Regions from separate parts of the Streptomyces mauvecolor genome, predicted to be linked through region 3. Evidence: riboswitches for the same ligand, from Rfam matches in the RefSeq annotation. Region 3 holds a riboswitch; each other region holds the start of a gene.
The links. A riboswitch is a leader RNA that binds a small molecule or an ion and turns the genes downstream of it on or off. The one in region 3 is predicted to bind cyclic di-AMP.
Positions count from the first base shown of each region.

Region 1: linked by a shared signal. The riboswitch ahead of ABD346_RS19185 (transglycosylase family protein) and the one ahead of ABD346_RS11485 (transglycosylase SLT domain-containing protein) in region 3 are both predicted to bind cyclic di-AMP.
Region 2: linked by a shared signal. The riboswitch ahead of ABD346_RS02935 (M23 family metallopeptidase) and the one ahead of ABD346_RS11485 (transglycosylase SLT domain-containing protein) in region 3 are both predicted to bind cyclic di-AMP.

Region 1 is NZ_BAAASQ010000013.1:3,492-7,737, forward strand. It holds gene ABD346_RS19170 (DUF501 domain-containing protein) at 1-75, opposite strand, end outside; gene ABD346_RS19175 (FtsB family cell division protein) at 107-595, opposite strand; gene eno (phosphopyruvate hydratase) at 695-1,981, opposite strand; gene ABD346_RS19185 (transglycosylase family protein) at 2,251-2,958, opposite strand; cyclic di-AMP (ydaO/yuaA leader) riboswitch at 2,962-3,130, opposite strand; gene ABD346_RS19190 (transglycosylase family protein) at 3,388-4,246, opposite strand, start outside.
Region 2 is NZ_BAAASQ010000002.1:473,728-477,973, forward strand. It holds gene ABD346_RS02925 (MerR family transcriptional regulator) at 1-535, shown strand, start outside; gene ABD346_RS02930 (PP2C family protein-serine/threonine phosphatase) at 838-2,022, shown strand; cyclic di-AMP (ydaO/yuaA leader) riboswitch at 2,276-2,447, shown strand; gene ABD346_RS02935 (M23 family metallopeptidase) at 2,459-3,529, shown strand; gene ABD346_RS02940 (aldo/keto reductase) at 3,960-4,246, shown strand, end outside.
Region 3 is NZ_BAAASQ010000008.1:759,806-764,051, reverse strand. It holds gene ABD346_RS11490 (anti-sigma factor antagonist) at 1-219, opposite strand, end outside; gene ABD346_RS11485 (transglycosylase SLT domain-containing protein) at 541-1,311, opposite strand; cyclic di-AMP (ydaO/yuaA leader) riboswitch at 1,314-1,497, opposite strand; gene ABD346_RS11480 (carbohydrate kinase family protein) at 1,935-2,849, shown strand; gene ABD346_RS11475 (RraA family protein) at 2,959-3,582, shown strand; gene ABD346_RS11470 (cysteine--tRNA ligase) at 3,671-4,246, opposite strand, start outside.

The DNA.
Region 1 (4,246 bases), on a different contig from region 3:
CAGCTGCTGCTTGAAGGCGGCGATGTCCGCGTCGGTGGGCTCGGTGCGTTCGGTCTGGGGCGGGGGCGTTTCCATGCCTGGGTCAGTCTCTATCGCTAGCAGGTGGTCAGTTGGCGGGGCGGTCGGCGTTGTCGACGCCGTCCCAGAGGTTGTAGTGCCAGGCGCGGCTGGTCGCGGCCTTGTCCTCGCGGTGCTTGTTCACGGTGCCCGGGTCGACGACGGTGAAGCTCGTCTCCCCCGGGAACTGCATGTGCAGATGCTCGCGGGCCAGTTTCTCGATGTACGCGTCGTCCTGGAGGCGCGCCTTCTCGTCGCGCAGCTGCTCGACTTCCTTCTGGGCCTCGACGGCTCTGCGCTGCTGGTCGGAGATGTCGGCGCGCTGCGAGACGTACTGCCGCATCGGGTAGGCGAGCGCCACGATCAGCGAGCAGAGCACCAGGGCGAGCAGCGCCGCCCGGCCGGTGAGCCGGGAGCGGCGGGCCTGCCGTTTGGTCTGCGAACGGTAGACGCGGGCAGCGGTCTGCTCACCGAGCACCTTGAGCCGCGCCGCGGTGGAGAACCGGTCACGGCCCGCGGTCTTGGCGTTCTTGCCCATCGCTCTCCCGCCTCCCCTTACACACGTACGTCCCCGGACACGGTACGGGACCGCGGCCGGGGACGTACGTACGACTGGCTAGGCGTCAGCCTCGAAGCGTCAGCCCTTGAAGCGCGGGAAGGCGGAGCGGCCCGCGTAGACCGCGGCGTCGTCGAGGATCTCCTCGATGCGCAGCAGCTGGTTGTACTTGGCGACGCGGTCCGAGCGGGCCGGGGCGCCGGTCTTGATCTGGCCGCAGTTCACCGCGACGGCGAGGTCGGCGATGGTGACGTCCTCGGTCTCGCCGGAGCGGTGGGACATCATGCACTTGAAGCCGTTGCGCTGGGCCATCTCGACGGCGTCCAGGGTCTCGGTCAGCGAACCGATCTGGTTGACCTTGACGAGCAGGGCGTTGGCGGAGCCCTCCTCGATGCCGCGCGAGAGGCGCTCGGGGTTGGTGACGAACAGGTCGTCGCCGACGATCTGGACCTTGGAGCCGAGGCGCGAGGTGATGGTGTTCCAGCCGGCCCAGTCGTCCTCGAACAGCGGGTCCTCGATGGAGACCAGCGGGTACGCGGAGACGAGCTCCTCGTAGTACTCGGTCATCTCGGCGGCCGAGCGGGACTTGCCCTCGAACTCGTACTTGCCGTCCTTGTAGAACTCGGACGCGGCGACGTCGAGCGCGAGCGCGATGTCCTTGCCCGGGGCGTAGCCGGCTTCCTTGATGGCCTCGAGGATGAGGTCCAGGGCGGCGCGGTTGGACTCCAGGTTCGGCGCGAAGCCGCCCTCGTCGCCGAGGCCGGTGGACAGGCCCTTGCGCTTCAGGACGCCCTTGAGCGTGTGGTAGACCTCGGCACCCCAGCGAAGGGCCTCGGAGAAGGACTCCGCGCCGATCGGGGCGATCATGAACTCCTGGATGTCGACGTTGGAGTCGGCGTGCGACCCACCGTTGAGGATGTTCATCATCGGGACGGGCAGCAGGTGCGCGTTGGGGCCGCCCAGGTAGCGGAACAGCGGCAGGTCGCTGGCCTCGGAGGCGGCGTGCGCGACGGCGAGGGAGACGCCGAGGATGGCGTTGGCGCCGAGCGAGCCCTTGTTGTCCGTGGCGTCCAGGTCGAACATGGCCTGGTCGATCAGGCGCTGCTCGGTGGCGTCGTAGCCGACGAGCTCCGGGCCGATCTGCTCGATGACGGCGAGGACGGCCTTCTCGACACCCTTGCCGCCGTAGCGGTTGGGGTCGCCGTCGCGAAGCTCGATGGCCTCGAAGGCACCGGTGGAGGCGCCGGACGGAACTGCAGCACGGCCGGTGCTGCCGTCGTCGAGGCCGACCTCGACCTCGACCGTGGGGTTGCCTCGGGAGTCCAGGATTTCCCGGGCTACGACGACGTCGATGGACGGCACGAGCATCTCCTTCTGGGATGTGACGCTAGATGTGACGCAAGCAGTGCAAGGCCGTGCGGGGTCGCGTTCGCCTTGCGACAAGAGCCTAACCGGCTCTGGAGCTCCGGCCAGCCGAGTGCCCGCCTCCTGGGACGAAAAAGGGCCCAATGACCCTCAATCCCGGGCAAAGGGCCACAACGCTACTGCCGGGTAATAGCGGGGGACAACGAAAACCCCGGCCCGGCGCGTACGGGGGAATGCGCGCCGGGCCGGGGCGACCTGGGGGTGGGTCAGCTTCAGCTGAGGTGCAGCTTCTGGCCCGGGAAGATCAGGTTCGCGTCCTTGACGATGTCCTTGTTCAGCTCGAACAGCTTCTGCCAGCCGCCCTTGACGCCGTTGGCGGCGGCGATGGCGCCGAGGGTGTCGCCGGACTTGACGGTGTATTCGCCGTTGCCCTGCTTCACCGGCTCGGTGCGCTGCTCGTCGCGGCTGGCCGGCGCGGACTCGGTGCGCTCGGCCTTCTTCGGCTGCGACTTCTGCTGCGGCTGGGCCTGCTGCTTGGGCGCCGCGGGCTTCGAGGCCTTCGGCTTCGAGGACGAACCGGAGGTGTCCACGTCGGCCTTGCTGCCGCCGGCCGTCAGGTTGCCGGCGCTCGCGCAGCCCCAGGCACCCGGGCCCTGGATCGCGAGCAGCTTCTCGGCGGTGGCTATCTGCTGGCCCTTGGTGGCGAGGTCGGCGCGCGGGGCGTACTGGGTGCCGCCGGCGGCGGCCCAGGAGGACTGCGAGAACTGCAGGCCGCCGTAGTAGCCGTTGCCGGTGTTGATGGACCAGTTGCCGCCGGACTCGCACTGGGCGACGGCGTCCCAGGTCTGGACGGAAGCGGCGGAGGCGTTGCCCGCCGCCATCAGCGGGGCGGCCACGGCGGCGCCGGTGACACCGGCCAGCGTGGCGACACGGACGGCCTTGGACGGGCGACGGTGCTTGCCCTTGCCGGAAAGCAGCATGGAGGTTCTCCTCACCGACGCCTGCGAGGTGAGCTGTCGGGTTCGGGCGTGAGCTGCCCGGCCGAGCGTCGATGCGCCCGTCTTCACCCCAAGCCGTTGCGGCAGTCGCGTGAACTGCCGGGCCCGGCACTTACCTTGGGTCCCCCGCTCCTGCCTACGGCGCATAAGCGTCGACTGTTCCCGTCGGCCGACGGCAGGATTCGGCGTGCTCGGTCGACGGGGCTCGTGGTGACGAGCGAGTCCGACGAAAACACACGCCCCGCCAATGTTCAAAGACGCACATCGGGGAGAAATCCCCCCTGCTTGCCGATACGTAAGGGACGTTTCCGCAGGTGAGGGGCGGGGCGGACGGACCGGGCAGACGGGACACGCCAGTTGAGGCGAAGAGACCCATGTCTCACTTGCACGAACCGGACATAGGACCGCGAACTAACCCTGCTTCGGCGCCGACTTCGGGTTCGCCACGGCCGCTGCCACATCCTTCAGGTCCAGGCTCTGGCCAGGCAGGATGAGGTTGGGGTCGGTGCCGATCAGCTTCTCGTTGGCGTGGTACAGCGCGGGCCAGCCGCCCTGGACCTTGTTCGCCTCGGCGATGGCCGACAGGTTGTCGCCCGGGCGGACCGTGTAGTCGCCGTTCGCGGCAGGGGTGTTACCGGACTCACGTGAGGCATCGTCACCTCGCGAGGCATGCCGTCCGGAATCGCGGCTATCGGTTGAGTTGCCCGAATTGTTCGAACCACTCGTGCCGGCCGGCGCGCCCGGGTCGGCCTGACCGGTCGTCGGGGCGGACGGGGAGGTGCCGCCCGGCGTCGTGCCCGCACCCTCCTCCGGCGAGGGCGCCCCGCGGTGCTTGCCGGGGCTCGCCGGGGTGGAGGCGGACGGCGTCGGGGACTTGGCCGGGTCGCTCGGCTTCGTGGCACCCGGGGCCGGCGTGGCGGGCGTGGAGCCGCTCGGCGTCGAGGTGGCGTCGGGCGCCTTGGTCGCCGGGGCGGTGGGCGTCGCGGGGACCGGCGTGGGCGTCCCGGTCGACGTGTCGGGCGCACCCGGGTCGACGTCCGCCGAGCCGCCGCCCTTGGTGAGCCCGGCGCCGGTGCCGCAGTTCGCGAAGGCGCCCGGCCCCTTGGCCGCGAGCAGCTGCTCGGCGACGGCTATCTGCTGGGCGCGGCTGGCGAGGTCGGCGCGCTGGGCGTAGTCCGTGCCGCCGTACGCCTCCCAGGTGGCCTGCGAGAACTGGAGCCCGCCGTACAGGCCGTTGCCGAAGTCGGCGCTCCACATTCCGCCGGACTCG
Region 2 (4,246 bases), on a different contig from region 3:
CCATCTGCGCCTCCTCGAACAGGAGCGCGAGCGCATCGCGCGGCAGATCGCGTCCGTGCGGACCACCCTGCACAAGACCGAGAAGGGAGAGGAGCTCATGGCGGAGGAAGTGTTCGACGGCTTCGAGCACACCCAGTACGAGGAGGAGGTGAGCCGGCGCTGGGGGCGGGACGCCTACGAGAAGGGCGACCGCTGGTGGCGCTCGCTCACCGAGCAGCAGAAGAAGGGGTTCCTGAAGGAGCACGAGGACATCGCCCGGGACTGGGGGCGGGCGCACAAGGCCGGTCTCGCGGCCGACGGCGCCGAGGCGCAGGACATCGCGCGGCGCCACGTCGCCTGGCTGTCCACCACGGCGGGCGTCGGCAGGTCGTACGTCATCGGGCTCGGCCGGATGTACGTCGACGACCCGCGCTTCGGCGTCAACTACGACCAGCACGGCGAGGGCACAGCGGCCTTCGTGAGGGACGGCCTGACGGTGTACGCCGAGCGGCACCTCACGGACGGGCCGGACACCGGGAGCACGTGCGGGGAGTAGTCTCGCGTGCGCCATGAGTGAGCGTACGAGGACCGGGACACGGGCGGGGACACGGCGGAAGGTGCCTGTCGTGTTGCTGCTCGCCGCGGGTGTGTTCCTGCTGAGCGGCTGCGAGGAACTGGGGGAGCCCCTCCCCGTCAAGGGAGTGCCGGCCGCCGGGTCCGCGGGCCCCGCGCACGGCTGCCGGCTGAATCGCGGCGGCTGGGTCGAGCTGCCGTGCGTGCCCGATCAGGGTGCCAACCATCGCCACACCAGGGGGAGCTGCGCCCGGGGACGCCCGGGGCCCCACCGCTGCCGCCGCCATTGACTGCCCCGGTTGGGCGCGCCGAGTCGCCGGAGGAGCCGGGAAGCGCCAGGCTGGACGGGTGCGGCAGCGAGCAGAGGGCGACAGGCGCCTGGTACGGGCGCTACCCGTACTGCTGGTCGTCGTCGGCTTCGTCTTCGACGCCTCGACCCCGCCCGACCTGACGGCCGCCGCGCTGTTCGCGGGCGCGCCGGTCGCCGCCGCCCCGTTCTACTCGGGCCGCGGCACCGCCTTCATCGGCCTCGGCTCGGTGGCCGCCGTCGTGGCGCTCTGGTTCATACACGATCTGCCCAACCTCGGCGAAGGGTCCAGCGAGCTGTTCACCGTGCTCACGGTGGGCGCCCTCGCCCTCGTCATCAACCGCATCCTGCGCCGCAGCGGCGAACAGCTCGCCTCCCAGCGCGTCATCGCGGAGACCGCCCAGCGCGCCGTGCTGCCCACACCGGCGGCCCGCATCGGCGGGCTCAATGTCGCCGCGCGGTACGAGGCCGCGCAGGCGGACGCCTTCATCGGCGGGGACCTGTTCGCCGTGCAGGACACCCCCTACGGGGTCCGGCTCATCGTCGGCGACGTACGCGGCAAGGGGCTCCAGGCGGTGGAGGCCGTCGCCGTGGTGATCGGCGCGTTCCGGGAGGCCGCCGAGCAGGAGTCGTCCCTGGAGGCGGTCACCCAGCGCCTGGAGCGGGCGCTGGCCCGCGAGGGCACCCGGCGCGACCGGCTCGACGCGGTCGAGGGGTTCACCACCGCGCTGCTCGCCGAGATCCCGCGCGGCGACGGCACCGTACGCCTGGTGAACCGGGGGCACCCCGAGCCGTTCATGCTGGGGGCGGACGGCTCGCTCGACATGCTCGTGCCGTCCGAGCCCGCGCTGCCGCTCGGAATGGCGGACCTCGGGGTGTGGCCGGACCGGGCGGACGTGCGCCCCTTCCCGCCCGGGGCGACGCTGCTGCTCTACACCGACGGCCTGTCCGAGGCGCGCGACGGCTCCGGTGTCTTCTACGACCCCGGCACCCGGCTGCGCGGCGCGATCTTCCCCGGTCCGGACGAGGTCCTGGACGCGCTCGTCGACGACGTGCGCCGCTACACGGGCGGCGGCTCCAACGACGACATGGCACTGCTCGCGGTGGCCCGCCCGGCCGAGGGCCAGCCGCAGCGGCGCCGCACGGTCAAGATCGTGAAGTAGAGGGCGTGACGGTGTGTGCCTGAAGGGTCTCCCTCCGCATAACAATTGACACACCGTCAGAAATTGGGTGTGGCGAGGGTGAGGCGGAAGGGCCCTGAGGGGCCGTCAACTCGCCCGATTTGACATGCCTATGGGGTATTAAGTCCTGGCCAGGACCGTTAACGATCAGTGGGAACGGCTTGGAATCCGCCCCCGCTGTCTATTAACGTTCGATAACGCAGCGCGGTCGTCCCAGCCGCCGAAAAGGCGGCACCGTGCGCATGCGCCGAATCCCGCGAGGGAACCGGGGAACCACCAACTTGGGGTGAATCGGACGTCCGTCAGGGACGCTCGTAGGAGACCTTCCGCTCCGAACCCTCCCCCAAGGCCTTGAGGGCCAGGGGGGACCCCCACCGCTAACCCGGTAGGCGGTAAGGAAGGAAAGGAGCACGCCTTCGTGGCGTCCAACGAGCCTGCCCTCGACACCCCCCTGCCTCCGCATTCGCTGTACGGGGACGTGCCCGGCGAGACCGAGAGCTGGGAGGAGTGGGACCCGACCGAGGAGTCGGTGCGTCCGGTACGCGGCCGGCACCGGGTGGCCAAGCAGCGCGGCGGGCTCGCCCGCAGCTCCACGGTTCTGGGCGTCGGCGTCATCGCCGCGGTCGGCGCGGGCGGCATGGCCACCGCGCAGACCAAGCCGCCGGTCTCCATATCGCTGCCCGACTCCATATCCGAGAACCTGCCCGACCTCGGGTCGCTGCCCGGCGTCGGCGAGCTGGTCTCGCACGACAGCCCGGACACTCCGAAGACCGCCGCCGCCAGGGCCGATCAGAAGATCGCCGCCTCGCCGCTGACCATGACGGGGCTGTCCACCGGCGAGGCCGAGGCGGGCGCCACCGACGCGGGTGAGGCGCTGCGCGCGCGCATCCTCCAGCAGGCCGAGCAGCAGAAGGCCGGTGCGATCGCCGAGGCCAAGGCGGCCGCGCAGAAGGCCGCGGCGGAGAAGGCGGCCGCCGAGGCCAAGGCCAAGCAGGACGCGGCCGCCGCCAAGGCAGCCGCCGAGAAGAAGGCGGCCGAGGAGGCCGCGGCCAAGAAGGCGGAGGAGGAGCGGCTGGCCAAGCTGGCCGCGAGCTACTCGCTGCCGGTCGGCTCGTACACGCTGACCTCCACCTTCGGCGAGGCCGGCTCGATGTGGTCCTCGGGCCACCACACCGGCCTCGACTTCGCCGCCCCCACGGGCACGCCGCTCAAGGCGATCCACTCCGGGACGATCAAGTCGGCGGGCTGGGCCGGGGCGTACGGCTACCGCACGGTGATCACGCTGGATGACGGCAGTGAGCTCTGGTACTGCCACCAGTCGTCGCTGGCGGTGAGTGTGGGGCAGAAGGTGTCGACGGGTGACGTGATCGGCCGCGTGGGCGCGACCGGGAACGTGACGGGCCCGCACCTCCACCTGGAGGTCCACACCCCGTCCGGCACGGGCATCGACCCGATGACCTGGCTCCAGTCGAAGGGGCTGAATCCCTGAGGCGGGCTGGTCCCTGGTGGGGGCGCTGCCCCCACACCCCCGCTCCTCAAACGCCGGAGGGGCTGGATGGCGTTCGGGTGCGGGCCGTACGTGGCTGATCGCTCCCCCAAGTTCTCGGCTCCGCTCGAACAGGGGGGACCCCCATCGCGGCGGAGCCGCACATGTCACAGCCCCGCCCCTAACAGGGTTGATGCTGGCAGGCCGAGCGTCTTCAGCCTGTCAGCCGATCTCGGACAGCAGCCCACTCCTGGCCTGTCCGGCGTTTGAGGACGAGCGCCCTTCAGGCGCGAACGGGGTCTGGGGCGGAGCCCCAGAAGCATCTTCACGGGGAGGGGCGGGGTGGGGCATCCCGGGGTCTGGGGCGGAGCCCCAGGGGGTGCTGGTGGGCGTGGTCCGGAATACCCACTCCCGTAAGGGAGTTGATCAACCCATGACCTCTCTCCGTACGCTCGGCAGCTCCGACCTCTCCGTCTTCCCCCTCTCCCTCGGCGGCAACGTCTTCGGCTGGACGGCCGACCAGGACCAGTCCTTCGCCGTCCTGGACGCCTACACCCACGGCGGCGGCAACTTCATCGACACCGCCGACCTGTACTCCGCGTGGGGCGAAGGAAACTCCGGTGGCGAGTCCGAGACGATCATCGGGAAGTGGCTGGCCGCCCGCGGCAACCGGGACGACGTGGTCGTGGCCACCAAGGTGGGCGCGCACCCCGGGTACAA
Region 3 (4,246 bases):
GGGCCGCAGGTCCACGATCACTCGGGCGCCGGTCGGCTGCGTGGCGGCGTCCAGATGCAGCTGTACGCCGGGCGCGGTGGCCAGGTCGACGGTGCCCTGGACCTCGACCACCGTGAACCCCTGCATCAGGTACGTACGCGCGTTGCAGCAGCGGTCCGGCAGCAGCCCCGGCGGGAGCGGAACAGGCGCCGAGACGGATGGCCGAGCGGTGGTTCCCATGGCAACTCCCGGTCCAGAACTGACCCCCGCGGGTGCAGAGGTACTCGGTTGTCGGGCAGTCACCGTGGTCCCGGGGTGACGCACTACCACCCTAGGAATAGAGCCGCATGCAGAAACGTGCAGCCTTCGAATTGTTCACCCTGGGGGGTGAACGAAATTTGCGCCGCTCCCCGTTTGAACCCTGAACACGGGGAGCAAAACCGGCCCGGCGCCCCCGTCTGCCGACTCGCGGGAACTGAAACCCCGCTGCCGAAGGACCAGTTGGGGCCGCCGCCTCGGGGCCGGGCGCCCTCCTCAAGCGCCCGGCCCCGAGGCCTGCCGTCAGTACGCCCCGAAGACGTTGTCGATCGAGCCGTACCTGTTGGCGGCGTAGTTGCACGCGGCGGTGATGTTGGCCACCGGGTCGTAGAGGTCCGTGGACGTGCCCGCCACGTGGAAGGCGTCGAAGGTGGGCTGGATCACCTGGAGCAGGCCCTTGGACGGGACTCCGTTGATGGCGTTGATGTCCCAGTTGTTGATGGCGAGGGGGTTGCCCGACGACTCGCGCATGATGTTGCGGTAGATGCCGTTGTAGCTTCCCGGGATGCCGTGCTGGGCCATGATGTCCAGCGACTGCTTGATCCAGCCGTCCAGGTTGTTGGCGTACTTCGGCGCACTGGCCGTGGTCGCCGTGGTCGCCGTGGTCGCCGTGGTCGCCGTGGTGAGGCTCGTCGTGCGGGCGGAGCGGTCGGCACGGTCGGCCGAGGCGGCCCGGGCGGGGGCGCCGACGGTGAGCTTGAGGCCGGGCTGGATCAGAGCAGGGTTGCCGCCGATGATGCTCTGGTTGTCCTGGTAGAGCTGCTTCCAGCCGCCGCTCACGTTGAGGGCGTCGGCGATCTTGGCGAGCGAGTCCCCGGCGACGACGGAGTAGCTGGTGGGGGCCGCCTTCACCGCCGTGACGGCGGCGGCGGAGTGGGCCGACGCAGGCGCGGCGGTGGCCGTGGTCGCACCGATCACCGGAATGGCGAGGACGGCGCCGCCCGTACCTGCGGCGGCAAGGCCACGGGAGAACGAGCTGGACTTGGGGCGGCGGTGCTTGCCCTTTGCAGGCATGGTGAATTCCTCTCCTTCGCCTGCGAGGTGAGCTGTCGGGTTCGGACGGGAGATGTCCGGTCGCGGCGCGCGCGACTTCACCCCAGCCGTTCCGGAATCCGGATCGGCGGCTTACCTGGGTCCCCCGCTCCTGCCAAACGTGTGTGGGAGGGTCCGGACGGCGGCAGGATTCGGCGTTCCATCCGGATTGCGGTGAACGTAGACGAATACGCCGAGTGGAAACAAGCCCAGAATTCAAAGGGCGCGATCCGGGATATAGATCCACTTAAATCCACACCCGGCGGCCACCCCGCCCGACGCCCTCAACTCGCTTTCGGACCAACCGAAATGCCCCTGCCGGACCCGGACGCCCACAACTCCGCACGTGACCCAATTCACTCGCTCTCCGTGCAACCAAACACCCCACTCGCAAAAGTGGCGAGCCTTACTCAATAGCCACCAATTCGGACATTGCAAAAGCTGGATCGATGGCACCTCAAAGTGTGCCATTTTGGACACTTGGGACCTCTCTTATGTCCGATGCCTCGCATACCGGAGACAACACACACGTCTCTTACGCCCGTGCCGGAGATCATGGTCACAGGCAGCCCCCACGGTGGGGCCGGCAGCAGAGGGGTGGAGCGGTGATCCGAGAGAGCGCGGAGTACGACGTCCTGGTGGTCGGCGGCACGGGGGTGGACACGGTCGTACGGGTCGATTCCCTGCCGGTCCCGCTCGCCGACTCGGTGCAGGTCGGGCCGATCGAGGAGTGGCCCGGGCACACCGGCGCGAACGTGGCTCTCGGGGCCCGGGCACTCGGCCTGGAGGTCGGCCTGATCGACTGCATCGGCGACGACTGGACCGGCTCCCGGGTCCGCGAGCTGCTGGCCCGGGGCGATGTCGACTTCGCCCCGCTAACCTCCCCTGCGGGCACCCGGCGCGCGGTGAACCTGGTGGACGCGCACGGCCGCCGGATGTCCTTCTACGACGCACGCGACCCGGCCGACCTGCGGATGCCCCGGGACTTCTACCTCCCCCGGCTGCGCCGGGCGCGCCACGTCCACCTCTCCATCATGAATTTCGCGCGCTTCCTCTTCGACGACATCGAGACCCTCGGAGTCCCGGTCTCGACCGATCTGCACGACTGGGACGGACTGGCCGACCACCACCGGGAGTTCGCGCTCCGGTCCGACCTCGTGTTCCTCAGCGCGGCGGGCGCGGGGGACAACACCCCCGCTCTGATGCGGGAGATCCTGCGCGAGGGCCGCGCGGACACGGTGGTCGCCACGGCCGGCGCCGAGGGCTCCTACCTCCTCACCCGGGACGGCAGCCCCACGCCGTACCACATCCCGGCGACCGCACCCCACGCCCCCGTCGTGGACGCCAACGGCGCGGGCGACGCGTACGTCAGCGGCTTCCTGTACGGCAGGCTCACCGGCCGGGACGTACGGGAATGCGGCCGCTTCGGCGCCCTCGCCGGCGCCCATGCCTGCACGGCCCCGGTCGCCACCGACCCCATCACCCGGAAAAGCCTGCTGGCGGCGGATCAGATCGCTTGAGATCATTCCGGCGTTCGGAGCCGCGCACCAGGAGTCGTCGCCATGTGATGCCAACTGGTGCGCTGAACAAGGCCTTATTACGCCCTATCAAGTCCCGTCAGGAAGAAACATGAACGACATCAGCGAATTCAAGAGCATTTCCCCGACCACACTCGCCGACGTCCTGGGACGCGAACAGGTCATGGATATCGGCATTCGCCCTCTGTGGTCGCCGATGCCGCGCGTTGCCGGACCCGCATTCACCGTTCGGTGTCCCCCTGGTGACAACCTCATGCTGCACGCGGCCATCCACCGCGCGGAGCCCGGTTCGGTCGTCGTCGTCGAATCGGGCGACCTGGACTACGCGCTCGCCGGCGGAAACGTCTGCGCCGTCGCCCAACGCCAGGGAATCGCGGCGTTCGTGGCCGACGGGGTCATTCGTGACCTCGCCGAGGTCCGCGAGTTGGGCTTTCCCGTGTTCGCCCGGGGCGTCATTCCCATCCCCGGAAGCAAGAAGGCCGTGGCCCCGCTCAACGAGCCGGTGCGCTGCGGCGGCGTGCGGGTGGACGCGGGCGACATCGTGGTGGCCGACGAGGAGGGCATCGTGGTCACTCCCCGCGGCCGCTGGGAGCAGGTGCTCCTGGACGCCGGGCGCAAGCTGGCCAAGGAGGCCGGCGAATCCCTCGACGCGTGGGAAGCGACGCACCGCGCCCGCATCGACAAGGCCCTGAGCGCGGGCGGCTTCGAGGGCTGAGCGGTATCGGCCCGACTGCCTTCACCTGGCGGCGCGCCTGCGTCATACATGGCCGAACGGAGGGACCGGCCTTCCAGCCGACTGGCCGTCAGCTACCGGGAGTTGACCCGCGGGCGACCCCCACCTCGCGGACGAGTTCGAGGCCCAGGATGCGGTCGAGGTAGGCCATGGTTTCGAACTTGGCCCCTTGCGGCACATCGTCGGCCGTCGCCAGATCGTGCAGGAGGCGCAGGACGGCCGCGGTGTCGAGGCGGTTGTCCAGGGCGGTCCGGGCGGTGCTCTTGAGGTCGGCGGGAATCGGCTTCGAGGGCTGCTCGGCCCAGTCCGCCACGGCACGCCGCCAGCGGGCCATGGCGCGGCCGGCCTCGCCGACCTGCTCGGCGGTGACCGAGACCGGCTCCTCGTAGGGGTGGCTGAGCAGCAGCAGGCGTACGGCGAGGAGGTCGAGGCCCTCGAACGGGGGCAGCTGAGCCGCGCCGACCTGCAGGCAGGCGCTGCCCGCGCCTTCGTACGTCCCGGTGGTGAGCTGGACGCCGGGCAGGCCGCCGAGTGCCTCCGCGATCTCCTCCGGATCGCCCTCGGCGTCGGCGGGCCGGATTCCGGCGGCAGCGGCGGCCGCTTTGTCGTGCGGACCGGTCCATCCGATGAGCACCGCTCTGCCGCG